DNA from 2 places in the Streptomyces sp. NBC_00247 genome. Region 1 is predicted to be linked to the other one. Evidence: riboswitches for the same ligand, from Rfam matches in the RefSeq annotation. Region 1 holds a riboswitch; the other holds the start of a gene.
What was found. Region 1 has a riboswitch for glycine ahead of gcvT (glycine cleavage system aminomethyltransferase GcvT). Riboswitches for the same ligand answer to the same signal wherever they lie in the genome.

Region 1 (3,396 bases):
ACAGGTCGCTGACCGACTTGGTCGACTCCAGCTCGCCGCAGGTCTCGCCCGCGGTCACCGTGTCGCCGACCGCCGGGAGCTGGGCGTACACGACGTCACCGAGCGCGTTGGCCGCGTACTCGGTGATGCCCACGGTTGCCACGCCGTCCTCGACGGCCGACAGCCACTCGTGCTCCTTGCTGTACCGCAGCTGCTGGGGGTTGCTCATGACCTGAATTCTCCTGTACGCGGGTGGGTGCTGACGAACGATGGTCTTACGGGATGAGACGCGACTGGGTCACGTTCGGCCCCGTGGGCGGGGCGCGGCGGGCCCCGACGCCTACTTCTGGCGCTTGTAGAAGGGCAGGGCCACGACTTCGTACGGCTCGTGGGTGCCCCGGACGTCCACGCCGACACCCTCGGTGCCGGGTGCGGCGAAGGCCGCGTCCACGTACGCCATGGCGATCGGCTTGCCCAGCGTCGGGGAGGGGGCGCCGGAGGTGACCTCGCCGATCACCCTGCCGTCCGCGACCACCTGGAAACCGGCGCGCGGAACCCGGCGGCCCTCGGCGACCAGGCCGACGAGCTTGCGGGGCGGGGCGATCTCGGCGCGCTCGGCGGCGGCGGTGAGCGCCTCGCGGCCCACGAAGTCGCCCTCCTTCTCGAACTTCACGACCCGGCCGAGGCCCGCGTCGAACGGGGTCAGCGCGGTGGTCAGCTCGTGCCCGTACAGCGGCATGCCCGCCTCCAGGCGCAGCGTGTCGCGGCAGGAGAGCCCGCAGGGGATCAGGCCGTGCGGGGCGCCGGCCTCGGTGAGCGCCTGCCAGAGCGCCTCGGCGTGCTCGGGGGCGACGAACAGCTCGAAGCCGTCCTCGCCGGTGTAGCCGGTACGGGCGATGAGCGCCGGAACTCCGGCGACGGTGCCGGGCAGGCCCGCGTAGTACTTCAGCCCGTCGAGATCGGCGTCGGTGACGGCCTTCAGGACGGCGGGGGACTCGGGGCCCTGGACGGCGATCAGCGCGTACGCGTCGCGGTCGTCGCGGACCTCGGCGTCGAAGCCGGTGACCCGCTCGGTCAGGGTGTCCAGGACCGTCTGGGCGTTGCCCGCGTTGGCGACCACGAGGTACTCGGTCTCGGCCGGCCGGTAGACGATCAGGTCGTCCAGGATGCCGCCGTCCTCGCGGACGATCATCGTGTAGCGGGCCCGGCCGACGCCGACCGTGCCGATGTTGCCGACGAGCGCGTGGTTCAGGAAGGCGACGGCACCGGGGCCGGTGACGGCGATCTCGCCCATGTGCGAGAGGTCGAAGAGCCCGGCGCGGGTACGTACCGCGTGGTGCTCGTCACGCTCACTGGCGTACCGCAGCGGCATGTCCCAGCCCGCGAAGTCGGTCATGGTCGCGCCCAGCGAGCGATGCAGCGCGTCGAGGGCGGTCGTACGGGGGGCGTTGCTCATGAGGTGTGGCTCCCAGGGCGCAGGGCATGACGACGAGGACGGTCCCTCCCCATCTGTCATCGGAACCTGAGAGGTTCGCCGAGAGGCCCCTGACGGGTCGGCTTGCACCTTGGGTGGAGCCGTCGGACGGCTCGCTTTTCAGATCTGCCTCATCCACGCGGTACGGGGCCTGAGAGATTCAAGGGAGGAACTTGCTCCTTCGGCGCCCGGCACACACGGTGGCCGGGACTCTCCCGCGTGGATTCAAACGGCCGGTATGCAGTTGCGGGCACATCATCGCACGCACGGCGGGCGACCCCGGCGGCCGGTACCCCGCCCACCCCCCCCGCGCGGCCTCCCGTCCGGGACGCTTGCTGCGCATTACCTTTTCTTTACACTCTGTGAGCAGGTGTGGGGCGACTCGACAGGGGGAGTGCCGATGTCCTTGCGACCGTACGCGGGGGTGGTGCGGGGGGCGGCCCGGTCGCGGCACGCACCACCCGCCGCGGAGAAGGAGCCGCCGGCCGTACGCGACCTGCGCGGCGGGGCCGGGGACGGACCCCGGCGGCTGGAATTCGCCCCCGGGGACGTCGTCGTCGTCTCCGGGCTGCCCGGCAGCGGCAAGTCCACCCTGATCCGGCGCACGGTCACCGCCCGCGCCGTCGACTCCCAGGACACCCGGGACCGCTTCACCGCGGCCCTGCCCCGCTTACTCCCGTACGCCCTCTACCGCCCCCTGGTCCGCGCCGCCCACTACCACGGGCTCCTCGGCGCGCTGCGCTCCGGCGAGGCGGTCGTCGTCCACGACTGCGGGACGCAGGGCTGGGTACGCCGCTGGCTGGCCCGCCACGCGGCACGCCGGGGCCGCGCCCTCCACCTGGTGCTGCTCGACGTGTCCCCCCGTACTGCCAGGGCGGGCCAGCGCGAACGCGGACGCGGCGTCTCCGGGTACGCCTTCGCCCGGCACCGGCGCGCGGTCGGCCGGCTGCTGCGCGACGCGGAGCGCGGCCTGCTGCCCCCGGGCTGCGCCTCCGCCGTGCTGCTGGACCGCCCGGCGGCCGGGGCGCTGGCGGCCATCGCCTTTCCGGCGACGGCGCCGGGCGTGGCGGGGCCGGGCGTGCCGACGGCGGTGGCGGGGCCGGGCGTGGCGGGGCCGGGCGTGCCGACGGCGGTGGCGGGGCCGGGCGTGGCGGGGCCGGGCGTGCCGACGGCGGTGGCGGGGCCGGGCGTGGCGGGGCCGGGCGTGCCGACGGCGGTGGCGGCGCCGGGCGTGGCGGGGCCGGTGGCGACGGACGTGCCCGTCGGGGTGGTCGACGGACCGGTGGCCGCCACTCCTCCGGGTGCGCCGGGCGCGGTGCCCGGCATGCGGGACAACGCCGGGGACAGCAGCGTGGCCGGGACGCCGAGGCCCCGCGCCGGTTAGTGTTTCTGCCGCAGGACACGGTCGACAAGAGGACACAGAGGCAGTGGACATCCCGGCACAGACGTCGCCCCGCCAACTCCAGGGGTGGCCTGCGAACGAGTTCGAAGAAGTGCTCAGCGCCTCGCTGGGCGTCCCCGGGGCGGGCGGCCGGCTCGTCGAGGTGCTCGGCCGCAGCCAGCTCTGGATTCCGTTGCCCGGCGGCGGCGGTCCCACCAGCGCCGATCTCGACCTGCCGACGATCGAACTCGACGGTGCCGCCTTCGTCCCCGTCTTCAGCTCCGAGGCCCAGTTCCTCGGATGTGCGGGCTCCCACCTCTCCTACGCCGTCGCGCCCGCCCGCGAGTTCGCGCGCGGACTGCCCCCGCAGGTGGGCATCGCGGTCAACCCGGGCGGTGCGGTCGGGCTCCCGCTGCCGCCCGCCGCCGTCGCCGAGCTCTGCCGTGCAGGTAACACCCCGCTGGACGGGCCGGCCGGCGGTGGCCGGGTGCGGCTCTGGGAGCCGGACTGGAAGGAGGAACCGGTCGACTTCCTCGCCGCCGTGTCCGCCGAGTTCCGGGAG
Region 2 (3,396 bases), 4.6 Mb from region 1:
GGCGGTCTTCACCACGACGACCTTCATCCCGGCCATCACGGCGCTCGCCGCGTTGGTGCCGTGCGCGGAGGACGGGATGAGGCAGACGGTGCGCTGGTCGTCGCCGTTGGCGCGGTGGTAGGCACGGACCGCCAGCAGACCGGCGAACTCGCCCTGTGAACCCGCGTTGGGCTGGATCGACACCGCGTCGTAGCCGGTGACCTCGGCGAGGCGCTCCTCCAGCTCACGGATGAGCGTGAGGAAGCCCTCCGCCTGCTCGGCCGGGGCGAAGGGGTGCAGCGCGCCGAACTCGGGCCAGGTGATCGGCTCCATCTCGGTGGTCGCGTTCAGCTTCATGGTGCAGGAGCCGAGCGGGATCATGCCGCGGTCGAGCGCGTAGTCGCGGTCGGCGAGCCGCCGCAGGTAGCGCAGCATCGCCGTCTCCGAGCGGTGCTGGTGGAAGACCGGGTGCGTCAGGTAGTCGTCGGTGCGCAGCACCTGCTCGGGGAGCGCGTCGGCGGCGGTGCCGTCCAGCGCCTCGACGTCGCCCCGCGCGCCGAAGGCGGCCCAGACGGACTCGAGATGGGCGCGGGTGGTCGTCTCGTCGCAGGCGACGGAGACCAGGTCGGCGTCGACCAGCCGCAGGTTGACCCCGCGCTCCCGGGCGTCGGCGACGACCTCGGCGGCCTTGCCGGCCACGCGGACGGTCAGCGTGTCGAAGAAGGAGTCGTGCAGGACCTCGGCACCGGCGGCCCGCAGCCCCTCGGCGAGGATCGCCGCGTAGCGGTGGGTGCGCCGGGCGATCGTCCGCAGCCCGTCGGGGCCGTGGTAGACGGCGTACATGCCGGCCATCACGGCGAGCAGGACCTGCGCGGTGCAGATGTTGCTGGTGGCCTTCTCGCGGCGGATGTGCTGCTCGCGGGTCTGGAGTGCCAGGCGGTACGCCTTGTCGCCGTCCGCGTCCACCGAGACGCCGACCAGGCGGCCGGGGAGCGAGCGGGCGAACTGCTCGCGTACGGCCATGAAGCCGGCGTGCGGTCCGCCGAAGCCCATCGGCACGCCGAAGCGCTGGGTGGTGCCGACCGCGATGTCGGCGCCGAGGTCGCCGGGCGAGGTGAGCAGGGTGAGGGCCAGGAGGTCCGCGGCGACGGTGACGATCGCGCCGAGCTCGTGGGCGCGCTCGATCAGGGGGCCGATGTTCCGTACGGCTCCGGAGGCACCCGGGTACTGGAGCAGCACGCCGAAGACGCCGCGCTCGGCGATCTCGGCCGGGATGCCGTCGCCGAGGTCGGCGACGACGACCTCGACCCCGGTCGGCTCGGCGCGGGTCTCGATGACCGCGATCGTCTGCGGGAGGGTGTCGGCGTCGACGAGGAAGACCCCGCCCTTGACCTTGCCGACGCGCCGCGCCAGCGCCATGGCCTCGGCCGCGGCGGTGCCCTCGTCGAGCAGGGAGGCGCCGGAGGTGGGCAGGCCGGTGAGCTCGGCGACCATCGTCTGGAAGTTGAGCAGGGCTTCCAGGCGGCCCTGGGAGATCTCCGGCTGGTAAGGCGTGTACGCGGTGTACCAGGACGGGTTCTCCAGCACGTTGCGCAGGATGACCGGGGGCGTGAAGGTGCCGTAGTAGCCGAGCCCGATCATCGGGGCGACCACCTGGTTGCGGTCGGCGAGCGTCCGCAGCTCCGCCAGCACCTCGGCCTCGGTGCGTGCCGACGGGAGGTTCAGCGCCTCGGTGCTGCGGATCACCTCGGGCACCGCGGCGGCGGTGAGCTCGTCGAGCGAGCCGTATCCGACCTGCGCGAGCATCTTCGCCCGGGCCTCGCCGTCCGGCCCGATGTGGCGCTGTTCGAAGGGGATGCCCTGCTCCAGCTGGGAGAGCGGGGTGCGGCGGGGGGTCATGATGGAGGCCTCCTGGTCTGACACGACCTGCGAGGGGCACCGCGGCGCGGCTGCCCGTACGGCCTCCCCCTCTGTCATCTCGACCTGAGAGCTTCACCGGCGCGCCCTGGGGCGTACCGGCTTTCACCGTCGGTGAGGGTGGGCCGCACCGGGCACGTGCCGGGTGGGACCGCCCTGCTTTCCAGAGTGACCTCGTCCGTGCGGTACGGGGGCCTGAGAGATTCCGGGGAGGATTTGCTCCTTCGGCGCCTCCGGATTCAGCACCAGAGGCTCTCCCGCACGGGGTCAGCAGCCATGTGCCAGCCTACCAGCGGGGATCTACGCCGTTTCTTCGAGTGGCCGATATCCGGAATCTGCACTTCTGTAGTGGCTGTGGAGTAGTTGCTGTGCCGTGTCTTCGAAGTGACGTCGTCCGGCCGAAGGCCGGGCCGGACGGCGTCCGGTGCGTGCGAGCGCGAGGCGGAGGATCGTCCTCGTGCTGGGCGTACGAGGACGGTTCCGACAACGCGGCGAGCGAGCGTGCCAGGCATCGCCCGTCGGACGGCACTTCGAAGACACGGCCTGGCCCCAGTCGTCGCGACCAGCGGGAGGCACCGTGCAGACCGACATCGATCCGCGCAGCCTGATCGGCCGCAAGGCATTCGACCGCGCAGGCGTCAAGATCGGCACGGTGGACGAGGTCTACCTCGACGACGCCACCGGCGTCCCCGAGTGGGCCGCCGTCCGCACCGGCCTGTTCAGCAGGGACGCCTTCGTCCCGCTGGAACCGAGCGAGTTCGTGGAGGACACCCTGCGTGTTCCCTTCGACCGCACGCTGATCCGGGACGCGCCCGACTTCGGCGTCGGGCGGCATCTCTCGCCCGAGCAGGAACTGCAGCTGTACCGGCATTACGGACTCGATTCCTCCGCCGTGACCGATCCGGGACCGGACAAGGACTTCGGCAGGCTGGCCGGCCAGGAGGAGTAGTCCGGCGGTTCCGCCACCAGCGGCAGCGGGTCGGCCGGACGCAGTTCCGGGTCCTCCACCCGGAACGTCCGCACCCGGCCCGGCGGGTCGCCCGGCCGCTCGAACCGCACGGTGACCCTGCCGACGCCGCTGCCCTGCACCCAGCCGTGCCCGTACGTCTCGTGCCGCACGTCGTGGCCCGGGGACCAGCGCCGCGCGGCACGCTCGGCGGCCTCCTCCCCGGGTACGACGGCCCCGTCGTCCGCTCCCGTCCCCGGAGACCCGGGCGGCGGGTCCGCGGCGCCGTGGTGCCCCTCCGTCCCCGAGGACGCCCCCGCGGCCGGTCGCGCCGGTTCGGCCTCACGCTCGGCCTCACGCTCGGCCTGTGCGGCCTGTGCGGCCTGCGCGAAGAGGTCTTCCTGCGTGTAGTCCGCCAAGCCCGTGACGCCCACTCCCAGCAGCCGGACGCCCCCGGTGGTGTCCACCGCCTCCAGGAGGCGGGCGGCGGCCTCACGCACCACCCCGGGGTCGTCCGTGGGGCCGCGGAGCGTCTCGGAGCGGGTCAGGGTGGA

Region 2: linked by a shared signal. The riboswitch ahead of gcvP (aminomethyl-transferring glycine dehydrogenase) and the one ahead of gcvT (glycine cleavage system aminomethyltransferase GcvT) in region 1 are both predicted to bind glycine.

Annotation. Positions count from the first base shown of each region.
Region 1 covers NZ_CP108093.1:1,767,807-1,771,202, reverse strand. Annotated here, with positions in the region: gene gcvH (glycine cleavage system protein GcvH) at 1-208, opposite strand, end outside; gene gcvT (glycine cleavage system aminomethyltransferase GcvT) at 320-1,435, opposite strand; glycine riboswitch at 1,584-1,681, opposite strand; partial or broken gene OHT52_RS07135 (AAA family ATPase) at 1,854-2,504, shown strand; gene OHT52_RS07130 (enhanced serine sensitivity protein SseB) at 2,881-3,396, shown strand, end outside.
Region 2 covers NZ_CP108093.1:6,321,904-6,325,299, reverse strand. Annotated here, with positions in the region: gene gcvP (aminomethyl-transferring glycine dehydrogenase) at 1-1,878, opposite strand, end outside; glycine riboswitch at 2,070-2,166, opposite strand; gene OHT52_RS27530 (PRC-barrel domain-containing protein) at 2,474-2,845, shown strand; gene OHT52_RS27525 (DNA polymerase IV) at 2,767-3,396, opposite strand, start outside.